DNA from 3 places in the Psychrobacillus sp. AK 1817 genome. Region 3 is predicted to be linked to each of the others. Evidence: predicted binding sites of a transcription regulator. Region 3 holds the regulator's gene; each other region holds the start of a gene.
What was found. The regulator CtsR, encoded in region 3, represses protease genes until heat stress. The targets are predictions, from matches to a motif close to ATGGTCAATAAAGGTCAAACA.
Positions count from the first base shown of each region.

Region 1 (4,321 bases), 990 kb from region 3:
AAGTAAACGCTAAAAGTATCATGGGTATCATGAGCTTAGCGATAAGCAAGGGTGCTACCATCACTTTAAGTGCTGAGGGCTCTGACGAAGCAGAAGCAGTAGAATCACTAGCTAAATTCATTTCTAAAGCAGAATAATTAATCGTAAGGCTGTTGTATGATCCGGTATGGATTGTATGGCAGCTTTTTAATATTAATCGTATGTATCTCCTTGAAAAGTATAACTAATAGTTGGTAGATTTCCGCTTTAGGCGGACGCTTTCCGTGGGGTGAGCGATAAGCCATCACCCGTCGCTTACGCGCGCGGTTGTGATGTCTTATCTGCCTCACTGATCCCACTGGAGACGCCGCCAGTCGCTGCAATCACAGGTTGTCTAGGAAAGAGAAAGTCGCAAATTCAATTTAATTGAAAAGCATGAACGATAGTTTGTAGATTTTCGCTTTAGGCGGTCGCTTTCCGCGGGGGGTGCGATAAGCCATCACCGCCGCATTCGCGTCGTTTGTGATGGCTTATCTGTCACCCTCTTCCCGTAGGAGTCGCCGCCTGCCGCTTCAATCATAGGTTGTGTAGGAAAGAGAAAGTCGTATGGGATAAACTTACTCAACTATTTAAACAGTTACTTGAAAAGAATGAAAGAGAGAGGAGAGATTTCCGCTTTAGGCGGTCGCTTTCCGTGGGGTGAGCGATAAGCCATCACCCGTCGCTTAAGCGCGCGGTTGTGATGTCTTATCTGCCTCACTGATCCCACTGGAGTCGTCGCCTGCCGCTGCAATCATATGTTGTGTAGGAAAGAGATAGTCGCAAATTCAATTTTATTGAAAAGTATGAACGATAGTATGTAGATTTCCGCTTTAGGCGGTCGCTTTCCACGGGGGGCGCGATAAGCCATCACCGCCGCATTCGCGTCGTTTGTGATGGCTTATCTGTCACCCTCCTCCCGTAGGAGTCGCCGCCTGTCGCTGCAATCACAGATTGTGTAGGAATAGAAAGTCGTATGGGAAAAATAAGTTATCTAATTTCCGTGATGCTTCATTATTCAATTTTAAGAGAATACAAAGTAAACTCTTTTATGAAGTGATATAATTTCATTTAAAATTTTTAGGCAATAGACAGGGTTAAAAAATAGATTGATTTATATATAGAAAAACGTGTTCATATAAATGAACACGCTCATACTAGGAAGAAAAATCGTTGTTAATGATCTTATCTACGTATTTTTTTGCAGGAACTAGCCCTAAATTTGTTTCATTTCGAACGAATTTGACCATTTCCACTAGGCTACTGCCGTTATTATTCATCTCTAAAATTTGTTTTTCTAAATCCTCGTCACCGATAAAATGAAGGTCCTGCTGTTCTTCTAATTTTCTAATTTTGCTTTGTAGGCTGAAGGTATAGATTACTAAAAATAGAATGATTAATAAAGAAGTTATTTGAAATAGAATAGTTACACAACCTTTCATTACTAAATTTACAGAAAAGCTTTATTAAAAAATCCAAGAGAGCAGGAGCTCGCTTGGATTTTATTGTATTATTAGTCTTTTTTCATTTCGCTGCGTGCGATAATATGATCGATTAGACCGTATTCTTTTGCACGTTCTGCTGTCATGAAGTTATCGCGGTCTGTGTCTCTTGAAACGACTTCAAGTGGCTGACCAGTACGTTCAGACATAATGTGGTTTAATTTATCGCGTAAGAACAAGATGCGTTTTGCAGCGATCTCGATTTCTGTTGCTTGCCCTTGAGCTCCACCAAGTGGTTGGTGAATCATTACCTCTGCGTTTGGAAGTGCATAGCGTTTGCCTTTTGTTCCAGCAGTAAGTAAGAAAGCACCCATTGATGCTGCCATACCGATACAAATAGTTTGTACGTCTGGTTTGATGAATTGCATTGTATCGTAGATAGCCATACCAGCAGTAATACTTCCGCCTGGGCTATTGATGTAGATGGAGATATCCTTTTCTGGATCTTCCGCTTCTAGGAATAAAAGCTGAGCAACGATAGAGTTTGACACGTTGTCATCAATCGCACTACCAAGCATGATGATGCGGTCTTTTAACAATCTTGAATAGATGTCATAGGCACGCTCACCGCGATTTGTTTGTTCAATAACTGTAGGAATTAAATTCATCCTGGATTGCCTCCTTCAAAGGTGGTTATATTTTTTTATTTTTATTTGTGTACTGAGAAATTCTACCTCAGTTGTAACTTTATCATACATGGAATGGTCAAGGAAGGTCAAATATTAAGCTTAGAAATGTTGACTTGAATTATTCCTATTCCATTTGTATAATAGAAAGGTCGCTTGCCCCTGTAGTTTAATGGATATGACGTAAGATTCCGGTTCTTGAGATGGGGGTTCGATTCCCTCCAGGGGCGTCCATAACATTTAGAAACACTCGAATTCTTCGAGTGTTTTTTTATTTACAAGATATGAAAGTATATGCTTTGTCGAGCTTTAATGCCCTGCATTTTCCTTACTCATTTTTACTTCTCCTTTCATATGATTCAGCATATGCGCCACTACGAAAGTGTAGTATAGGATCATCTGTTAGCTCTATGCCCTCCGGTACAATCGTTGGATCAAAAACAATGTCTTCCTTATGATGTATTTTATTTTTGATTTCCAAACGACCAATATTCACTTTTCTTCTTTCCTCTGGCCACATATCTGTAGCATCGTTTGGATTATCGCCATCCTCCGCTAAGCGGATAACGAGGTCAAACTCGACCGGTGCCTGGTTTAATCTGTTATCTAGCTCCTCGGTCAAATAATTAGCTGAAAGAGATTTACTTGTCAAAGCAGGGTCCTTTGTTTCATTAACAGGAACCCATTCATATTTAATCGCCTGGCGAACACCGTCTTTATTGACGAAATAGAAGGCATGTATAGGATAATAATGGAGCTCTGCGTAGCTTATTGGCGGCTGTTTTGCCTGCTCTTTAATGATTTGAATAACGTTTTTGCTATGTGGATATTTTTTAGAGAGCAGCTCTACCATGGCAAGGCCTCTATCAATAGTTTTGATACCTGTTTTTTCATCCGTGAATATTTCAATCATATCTATAAATTCTCTAGGGCTGCTAGTGACAAACATAGGCACAGTAGCACTCACTAAATTGGTGATACTGCCATCTGCTAGCTGAAATTGAACAGCCAGTCCTTTTGCCGGGGTAAGATAATCTATCGAAGCAGGATTAGGCGGGCTATTGGAAAAACGGACGGTAGCGGAGACGGCTTCTCTATGAAGGTGAGGCGCTACAGTGTAAGGTACCGCATTGCCATTCGGATGAAATACCGCTTCATACATATCTCCCTTTGCATGGGCTCTTCTTGCTCCAGGGAATTTCCCTTGAATTTGTTCGAGTGCATCTACCGCTTCCTTTGGAGTTAAATCCTCTTTATGTATTTGTTCCATGTTTTTACCTCCTTATTTATTGCAGTCTATTCATCATTACCACTCTTTTCCTATATTAAACCCACAAAACGGGAAGACATCTCCCTTTGAAAATTAATAAGATAGTTTTCGCATATAATGAATGAGTCTTGAATATTTGGAATAAAGTAAAATAGAGGCTTTAAATAGATAAAAGGGTGAGAGTTAAATTTGAAGGGAGATAGGTGCTATTGAAAAGAACTATACAGTTGCTAGTTAGTATAATATTAGTTTCTCTATTATTTCCGTTAACGACAGGAGCTGCATCTAACATTCCTAATGTTCCTAGAGATTCCTATTTAGTAGATTTAGAAGGTTATCTAGCTGATGAAACTAATCTTGAAATAGAGCAATTAGGAAACAGATTGAAACAAGGAACCACTGCTCAAATGGTTGTCATGATTATCGATAATATAGGTGATCAGTCAGCAGAACAATTCAATATGGAGGTCATACGTGAAAATAAAATAGGAAGTGTTAGAAAGAAAAATGGCATTGTTATTTTGATTGAGACGGATCCTATTAATCAAGGAGGGCCGACAGTTGAAATAACAGTAGAGCGCGATTTAGAGGAAGCGATGTCGTACGAAAAAGTAGACCGTATAATTGAACAATATACTATGCCTTATTTGAACCAAGGTTTTATCGACGAGGCAGTTCTTTCCACATACCAGGCTTTATACAATGAAGTAATACGAGAATATGGTTTGAAAGAGGGGACTATACAGCCACAAGTTTATACTACTAACAACGCTAATCAGTTGTTTATTCCTACTGTTGTGGTAATTGCACTAGTAATCTTTCTCCTTTATAGGATGATAAATAGGAACAGGGGTCACGAGCGCAAATAGTAATCTATACTGCATATCCAATTTTTTATTATTCTG
Region 1 is NZ_CP031739.1:3,603,274-3,607,594, forward strand. Features, by position in the region: gene D0S48_RS18050 (HPr family phosphocarrier protein) at 1-137, shown strand, start outside; gene D0S48_RS18055 (hypothetical protein) at 1,176-1,460, opposite strand; gene clpP (ATP-dependent Clp endopeptidase proteolytic subunit ClpP) at 1,532-2,128, opposite strand; tRNA gene D0S48_RS18065 (tRNA-Arg) at 2,305-2,376, shown strand; gene D0S48_RS18070 (catalase family peroxidase) at 2,475-3,416, opposite strand; gene D0S48_RS18075 (TPM domain-containing protein) at 3,626-4,285, shown strand.
Region 1: clpP (ATP-dependent Clp endopeptidase proteolytic subunit ClpP) is a predicted target of CtsR. The motif match lies at 2,222-2,242, and genes of this name have one in related genera.

Region 2 (4,321 bases), 1.3 Mb from region 3:
TGGGAAATAGTTTTAACTTCCATAGAAGAGCTTGGTAAACTAAAGCAGGAGCTAAGTACTCGAGGTTATGATAATGGACAAAAAATTGGGGTTGCTGGAACCTCTATGGGAGGTATAACTACTCTTGGGTGTTTAACTGCGTATCCTTGGATCGATGCAGCAGCAATTATGATGGGTACTCCAGGCTATGTAGAGTTAGCAAAAGCTCAAATTGAATTAATTGAAAAAAGAGGCTTTAAAGTTCCATTGAATGAAGAAGAAAAAAGAAAAATGTTTGAAACGCTGTCTGTATTTGATGCATCTAACCAACTAGAAAAGTTAGCAAACAAGCCGCTATTTTTCTGGCACGGTTCGAAGGACGAAGTAGTACCTTTTGCACCAACCTCGAAATTTATTGATGATTTGATTGTAAAATACGGTGAGTCTCAGATTGAATTTATGAAGGAAAAAAATTCTGGCCATGCTGTTTCCAGAAAAGGTATGCTACGAGCAACAGAATGGCTAGCAAACTGTTTGGCATAAAAGCTACTTCTTTGTTATGATGAATGAAAGAAGTAAGGAGGTTATCAGTATGGATCAAGATATGAAAGATAGTATGATGTCTGCACTTGAGAATGTTATTGACCCAGAGCTGGGCGTTGATATTGTCAATTTGGGCTTAGTATATGATGTAGATTTAACAGATGAAGGACAGGCTACAGTTACGATGACGCTAACTTCTATTGGTTGCCCAATGGGACCGATGATTGTTGATCAAGTAAAAACTGCGCTTGGAGAATTACCAGAAGTAAAAGAAACCGAGGTTAACATTGTTTGGAATCCGCCATGGTCAAAAGACAATATGTCTCGTTACGCTAAAATTGCATTAGGTATTAGATAAAAAACATTCCGTCCATATGTGGGCGGAATGTTTTTTATTTGCTTGGATATTAAATTTTATTTGAGGGATTAATACACAAACTGTTATTGAAGCATTAGGTGGCGAATTAGCGGGAGAAGGGAGACAGATAAGACATCACAAACGGAGCTTAGTATCGCTTCCCCCGCGGAAAGCATCCACCTAGAGCGAAAATCAAAAATAAAACTAATCTATTCGACAAACACATAGAGGACAGCTCTCGCATTGGTTTTCTCTTTTTAATAATTCTAAATCGTGAATGGTAATAACTCCTTTTTGAAAAGAAACAATACCCTCATTCTTCAAATCATTTAGCATACGATTGACTACTTCTCTACTCATAGCACATAGATTAGCTATTTCCTGATTAGTTAGCTGAAAATTTATTTTAATACTATCATCAGGGAGTTTTTCCCCATAAGTATTAGCCAGACGTATTAAAGTTGAAAATAGTGCTCCTTTTTTTCCATGAAGCATTAAATCTCGAAATCTTGTCTGATTTTTTAAGTATACAAGTTGTATATATTTTGTCCATTCTACCATTAGCTCTGTAGAATTCACGAGAAAACTTTCAAATTTATTTTTAGGAAGCATCAATAGCAGAGTGGTCTCTAATGTATGAGCAGAAAAACTATGATGTGCATTATCTGCAAAAATCCCAGATTCTCCTATACAGTTGTCTGGACCTACAATTCTCAGAGTTAGTAGTTTGCCGCCTTCTGTATCTTTATTTATAGCAATAGATCCGCTAATCACAAGATAAATCTCTTCTGCTAGCTCACCTTCAACATAAACTGAGCGATCTTTTTCCATTTTTATAGTAGTGCCATATTGTTTAAATAATAAGCCTATATTCGGGGATACTAAACTATTATCCACCTTATCACCGCCTTTACTAATACCTTTAAATAATAGCATAATTTCATAAAAGTTAAGCTAAATTCTTTACAAAATATGCTAATAAGCTATATAGTTATATTAGTCAATAAAGGTCAAACTTTGTGAAACGGAGCTGTTAAATATGCAAATGAACCAACAAGATCAAAAAAGTCCTTTAGAAACGTACGGTCGTAATTTAGTAAACGCTGTTAAAGACGGAAAGATGGATCCAGTGATCGGTAGAGACCAGGAAATAAGAAATGTAATACGAATTTTATCAAGAAAAACAAAAAATAATCCTGTTCTCATCGGCGAGCCAGGAGTGGGGAAAACAGCTATAGTCGAAGGACTTGCCCAACGTATTGTAAAAAAAGACGTTCCTGAAGGATTAAAGGATAAAGAGATTTTTGAATTGGATATGAGCTCATTAATTGCAGGTGCAAAATATCGTGGTGAATTTGAGGAACGCCTTCAAGCGGTTTTAAAACAGATCAAAGAAAGTGAAGGTAAAATTATTTTATTTATCGATGAAATTCACACTATTGTTGGAGCGGGCAAAACGGATGGAGCAATGGACGCGGGGAATATGCTGAAGCCTATGCTTGCTCGAGGGGAGCTTCATTGTATTGGAGCAACTACTTTAGATGAATATCGTATGTATATTGAAAAAGATCCAGCATTAGAGCGTCGTTTTCAGCAAGTATTAGTGAGAGAACCTTCTGTGGAGGATACTGTTTCCATTCTGCGTGGATTAAAGGAAAGATTTGAATTGCATCATGGTGTTCGCATTCATGACCGGGCAATCGTGGCGGCTTCACAGCTTTCAAACCGCTATATTACGGAGCGCTTTCTACCAGACAAAGCGATTGATTTAATAGATGAAGCTTGTGCAATGATTCGAACAGAAATAGATTCTATGCCACAGGAGCTGGACGAAGTAACGAGAAGAATGATGCAACTCCAAATTGAAGAACAAGCTTTGATGAAGGAAAAGGATGCAGCAAGCAAAAAAAGATTAGAACAACTTCGTAATGAATTAGAGGAGTTAGAGAAATCTTCAGCTGATATGCGTCAAAAATGGGAAACAGAAAAGGAATCAATTCAAGTAGTCCAACAAAAGAGAGAAATGCTAGACCGTTACCGCCGAGAACTTGAGGAAGCTGAAAACAATTACGACTTAAATAAAGCTGCGGAGCTACGTCATGGAAAAATACCACCTTTAGAAAAAGAGTTGCAAGTTTATGAGGATGAAATAAATAGCGATTATGATTCACGCTTACTACGTGAAGAGGTGACCGCCGATGAAATAGCACATATTATTTCTAGGTGGACCGGGATACCTGTTACTAAGCTTGTTGAAGGAGAAAGAGAAAAACTACTTCGATTAAAAGAGACTTTAGGAGAACGTGTAGTTGGCCAGGAGCAAGCAGTTCAATTAGTGACAGAGGCTGTTTGGCGAGCACGAGCAGGCATAAAAGATCCTAACAAACCTATAGGCTCATTTCTATTTTTAGGACCGACAGGAGTAGGTAAAACAGAGCTAGCTAAATCTTTGGCAGCTAACCTGTTTGACTCTGAAGAGCATTTCATCCGAATAGACATGTCTGAATACATGGAAAAGCATAGCGTTTCCCGATTGGTTGGGGCACCTCCAGGATATATCGGATATGAGGAGGGCGGTCAGCTAACAGAGGCTGTTCGAAGAAACCCATACTCTGTTGTATTGTTGGACGAAATTGAGAAGGCTCATCCGGACGTAGCGAATATTTTATTGCAGCTAATGGATGACGGTCGAATTACGGATAGCCAAGGTCGCATTGTCAACTTTACAAATACTGTAGTGATTCTGACATCTAATATAGGCTCGCAATATTTATCTAACACAACTGGAGAAGTTTCAGAATCAGACGAGGAACTTGTCATGTCAGCACTTCGTGCACACTTCAAGCCAGAACTGTTAAATCGGATGGACGATATTATTATGTTCCATTCATTAACGACTCATCATTTTGAAATGATTGCAAAAAAGTATGTAAAACAATTGCAGGATCGTTTATTAGAACAGGAAGTTACTTTGAAAGTCGAGGAAAATGTCTATGCATGGATAGTTGAGGAAGGAACGGATGCAGCTTATGGTGCAAGACCATTAAGAAGATTTATACAACGACATCTTGAAACTGCTGTTGCGAAAATGCTAATTGGAGGAAATGTGGTTCCTGGTAGTAACATTGTGGCAGTAGTGGAAGATGGTCAGCTAGTAGTTAAATAAACAGTCACTATACTATATCCAATAAAAAAACTCCCTATCAAAAGGGAGTTTTTTTTAATGGTGTTCAGCAGCTACAGGCTCGTCCGGAATAACTTTAGTAATTAGGATAATTATGATGGCTGCTGGAATAGTCATATATAAACCATGATAAAAGTTAAAATCAACGCCATTAACAGAGCTTACTACATAATTTAACATGGTAACCAAGATAAATGACCAGATAACTGTCATAATATAATGCATAAAATTTTCACCTCAAAAATGAATTTATCTAT
Region 2 is NZ_CP031739.1:1,327,091-1,331,411, reverse strand. Features, by position in the region: gene D0S48_RS06865 (prolyl oligopeptidase family serine peptidase) at 1-522, shown strand, start outside; gene D0S48_RS06860 (metal-sulfur cluster assembly factor) at 572-880, shown strand; gene D0S48_RS06855 (Crp/Fnr family transcriptional regulator) at 1,085-1,777, opposite strand; gene D0S48_RS06850 (ATP-dependent Clp protease ATP-binding subunit) at 1,920-4,046, shown strand; gene D0S48_RS06845 (DUF2929 family protein) at 4,101-4,289, opposite strand.
Region 2: D0S48_RS06850 (ATP-dependent Clp protease ATP-binding subunit) is a predicted target of CtsR. The motif match lies at 1,877-1,897, and genes of this name have one in related genera.

Region 3 (4,321 bases):
TCGAGCATAAACATTTATATCGAGTAGTCACAAATGATGGAGAGTGGCTATGCTCCCTTTCAGGTAAGTTTAAATTTGACAACAATCGAGAAGCTTTTCCGGCAGTAGGAGATTGGGTTGTTTTAGAGCAAATGCCAGGAGAAGAGAAAGGGATTATTCAACAGGTTTTACCGAGACAATCGCAATTCTCAAGAAAAGTGGCTGGTACAACTATGGAAATCCAATTGGTTGCAGTGAATGTAGATTATGTGTTTTTAGTGATGTCACTCAACCAAGACTTCAATGTTAGAAGGTTAGAGCGTTACTTACTCGCAGCTTGGGATTCGGGGGCGACACCAGTAGTTGTTCTAACGAAAAAAGATGCTTGTGAGCAATTGGATTATTATATCAATGAAGTCGAATCTATTGCATTTGGCGTCGAAATCTTTGCTGTTTCTAGTGTTACAGGAGAAGGAATAGAAGACTTGGCCGCTCTTCTTGGCGAAGGGAAGACAGGTGCATTACTTGGCTCTTCAGGTGTAGGTAAATCCTCCTTGATAAATGCTCTATCAGGAGAAGAAGTGATGGCGGTTAGTGACATTCGAGAGGATGACAGTAAGGGGCGTCACACAACAACTCATAGAGAGCTTTCTTTGTTACCTGGAGGAGGGCTATTGATAGATACACCAGGGATGAGAGAATTTCAGCTATGGGATTCAAGCGAGGGGATTAGCAACAGCTTCCAAGATATAGAAGAGCTTGCAATGCAGTGTCGATTTAGAGACTGTCAGCATAAAAAAGAGCCTGGCTGTACGATTCAGGAGGCTATTCGTTCTGGTGTACTAAAAGAGGACCGTTATAGGAGCTATGTAAAATTATTACGTGAACTTGCCCATATGGAACGTAAAAACGACTTGGCTGCACAAAAAACAGAGCGAGATAAATGGAAGCAATTATCTAAAGCCCAAAAAAACAATAAAAAAAGAAAAGTTTAAAGAGGTACGCAATGATTTTATTACTTGATCATCACAATCAATCTGTAGCAGAAGAAATGCTTGAAGTACAGCTTCCGGCTTATCGAAAGGAAGTGGAGATTATCGGTTTTGATGGCATTCCGCAGCTTAAGGAAACTACAGAGGATATTAAAGCTTCTAAAGAAATTTATATAGGAAAGTATGAAAAGGAACAACTGCTTGGTTTTATTTCATATGAAATTAATGGAGATGAAATGGATATCTGTAGGTTAGTTGTCCACCCTAATCATTTCAGGAAGGGAATAGCTTCTGAGCTGTTAAAATACGTATTGGACCTCGCTCCTGATAGTGTAAGTGTTATAGTATCTACTGGTGCAAAAAATAAACCGGCGCTTACTTTGTACGAAAGACACAACTTTTCCAAAATAAAGGACATTGAAGTAGAGCCTAATTTTTTTATTACACAACTCAAATACAATTCACAAATATAAGAATATAAGTTTCCATTTTGATACAACCTAAAACTACTGACAATAAATGTTGGTAGTTTTTTTGTTGTTTTTATGTTAGGCATATCAATTGCACATACAAAAATTTCGCTATATAATATAGTCAAATATAGTCAAAGTCAGTTTTAATGAGAAGAGGTGAGAGAAGATGAGAAATATATCTGACATTATTGAAGGTTATTTGAAGTCAATTATCGAAGAAGAAAGTAGAGGGCAGATTGAAATAAAGAGAAGTGAAATCGCTGAAAAATTTCACTGTGTCCCCTCGCAAATAAATTATGTTATAAACACTCGATTTACACAGGACCGTGGTTATTTGGTGGAAAGTAAGCGAGGTGGTGGTGGGTATATTCGAATCCTCCGCGTTCGGGCCCATACAAAAGCTGAATTGATTGAGCATATAATACAAAGTCTGGAAGCCGGGGCGTCTGAGTCCGCGACAGAAGATATTGTATTTAGATTATTGGATGAAGAAGTGATAACTAAGCGAGAAGCAAAAATTATTTTAGCAGCCTTAGCCAGAACGACTTTAGCCATCCCACTGCCTGCAAGAGACGATCTAAGAGCACGAATACTTTGTGCGATGCTATTAACGTTAAAATATGAAAAAAGTGAAAAATGAACGGGGTGTTGAAAAGTGATTTGTGAAAATTGTAAGCAAAGACCGGCCAAAGTGACGGTTACACAGGTGCATAACGGAGAACACTTTGAACGACATTATTGTGAGGTTTGTGCAAATAGCCTACACCCGTTTTATGTTGAATATAAACAAGACCCATTATCTCTCCATCAGCTTCTATCTAATTGGTTTAACCACGCGGATCAGCAGATGGTTCAACAAAAACAACAGAAAACACTTGAATGTAATGAATGTGGCTGGTCTATTGAGAGGTTCTTAGAGGAAGGTAAGTTTGGATGCGCTTCTTGTTATGAAAGCTTTCGTCCTCATTTACCCCAAGTTTTAAAACGTCTGCATAATGGCAATACGACACATATTGGAAAAGCACCAGGGGTACTTGGTGAAAAAATAGCTTTAAAGAAAAGAATTGAAGCGATACGTACACAAATGAAGGATGCTGTCGAGCATGAACAATTTGAGGATGCCGCTAAGCTGAGAGATGAAGTAAAAGAACTAGAAAAACAGCTTGCCGAAGGAGGTGGCGACCACTATGTCGGTTGATAACTTTTTAGATAATTCCAGATCTAGTTGGATGGAAGGGGAAGGAGAGCATTCTGACATTGTGATGAGCACAAGGATCCGATTGGCTAGAAATCTGAATGGATTTCGCTTCCCTCTTGCATTTACAGAGGACGAAGCGCATAAAATTGACCAATCTGTTTCAGCCACTTTGTTGGATGCTGCTGATGAAGCATTGCAAATGAAATTTTCCTCCATTCAGATAAAAGATGTATCTGAGCTCGGACGCCAAGTGTTAGTAGAAAAGCATTTGATCAGTCCCAAATTGGCAAATTCTCCGAATACAGGCTCCGTCCTTTTATCGGAGGATGAATCTGTTAGTCTCATGGTAAATGAAGAGGACCATATTAGGATCCAGTGCCTTTTTCCAGGCCTCCAAATTGAAGAGGCTTATAAACGGGCAGATAATATAGATAGCTTATTGGAAAAAGAATTACCTTACGCATTCGATGAACAGTTTGGATATTTAACAAGTTGCCCTACTAATACGGGCACTGGACTTAGGGCATCAGTTATGATGCATTTACCTGCATTAACGAAAACAAAACAAATGAATCGAATAGTAACCATTATTTCTCGACTTGGAATGGTAGTAAGAGGGATATATGGAGAGGGTAGTGAAGCGCTCGGCAATGTTTATCAGGTATCAAATCAAACGACACTTGGTAAGACTGAGGAGGATATACTTGCTGATCTTCAAAGCATTACGGAACAAATTATTCAAAAAGAAAGAGAAGCACGAGATGCACTATTAAAGCATTCTCCCAATACACTAGAGGATCGTCTTTATCGTTCGTTAGGAACCTTATCCTATGCTCGTCTTATGACAACGGAGGAGGCAGCAAGATGCCTATCCGATGTACGCTTAGGGATAGATATTGGACTTATTCAAGATGTGGATATGTCTATCTTAAATGAATGTATGGTTTTTATGCAGCCAGGATTTTTACAAAAGTATGCTGGTACAACTTTAAATGCTTCGGAGCGTGATATGTTTCGAGCTAAGCTGTTAAGGGAACGTTTGCAAAAAGGAGAAAAAGAGAAAACAAAAGGAGAGGAACCTGCATGATGTTTAATCGATTTACGCAAAGATCGCAAAAAGTTTTACAATTAGCTCAAGAAGAGGCTATTCGCTTAAAGCACGAATCTATAGGAACAGAACATATATTACTTGGACTTATTCGAGAGGGCAGTGGTATTGCGGCAAAAGCTTTAGAAGCAATTGAAGTAGATCCAAAAGTAATAGAAGCAGGTATTGAGGAGCTAGTTGGAACTGGGGCAGAGGAAGTCGGCCCTATTGTTCACTATACGCCTCGCGCTAAGAAAGTGATTGAACTTTCAGTGGATGAGTCTAGAAAGCTTGGTCATTCTTATATTGGAACAGAGCATTTACTTCTCGCGTTAATCCGTGAAGGAGAAGGTGTAGCTGCAAGAGTGTTAAACAATGCAGGTGTAAGCTTAAACAAAGCGCGCCAGCAGGTACTTCAATTATTAGGAAGCTCCGATCAATCTCATAGTAATAGCAATTCCAATGGGGTCGCTCCAGCTAGCACGCCTACGTTAGACGGGTTAGCAAGGGATTTAACTCAAATTGCAAGAGAAGGTACGCTAGATCCAGTCATCGGCCGTAGCAAGGAAATTACACGCGTTATAGAAATTTT
Region 3 is NZ_CP031739.1:2,612,669-2,616,989, forward strand. Features, by position in the region: gene rsgA (ribosome small subunit-dependent GTPase A) at 1-974, shown strand, start outside; gene D0S48_RS12980 (GNAT family N-acetyltransferase) at 986-1,444, shown strand; gene D0S48_RS12985 (CtsR family transcriptional regulator) at 1,611-2,084, shown strand; gene D0S48_RS12990 (UvrB/UvrC motif-containing protein) at 2,100-2,642, shown strand; gene D0S48_RS12995 (protein-arginine kinase McsB) at 2,632-3,729, shown strand; gene D0S48_RS13000 (ATP-dependent Clp protease ATP-binding subunit) at 3,726-4,321, shown strand, end outside.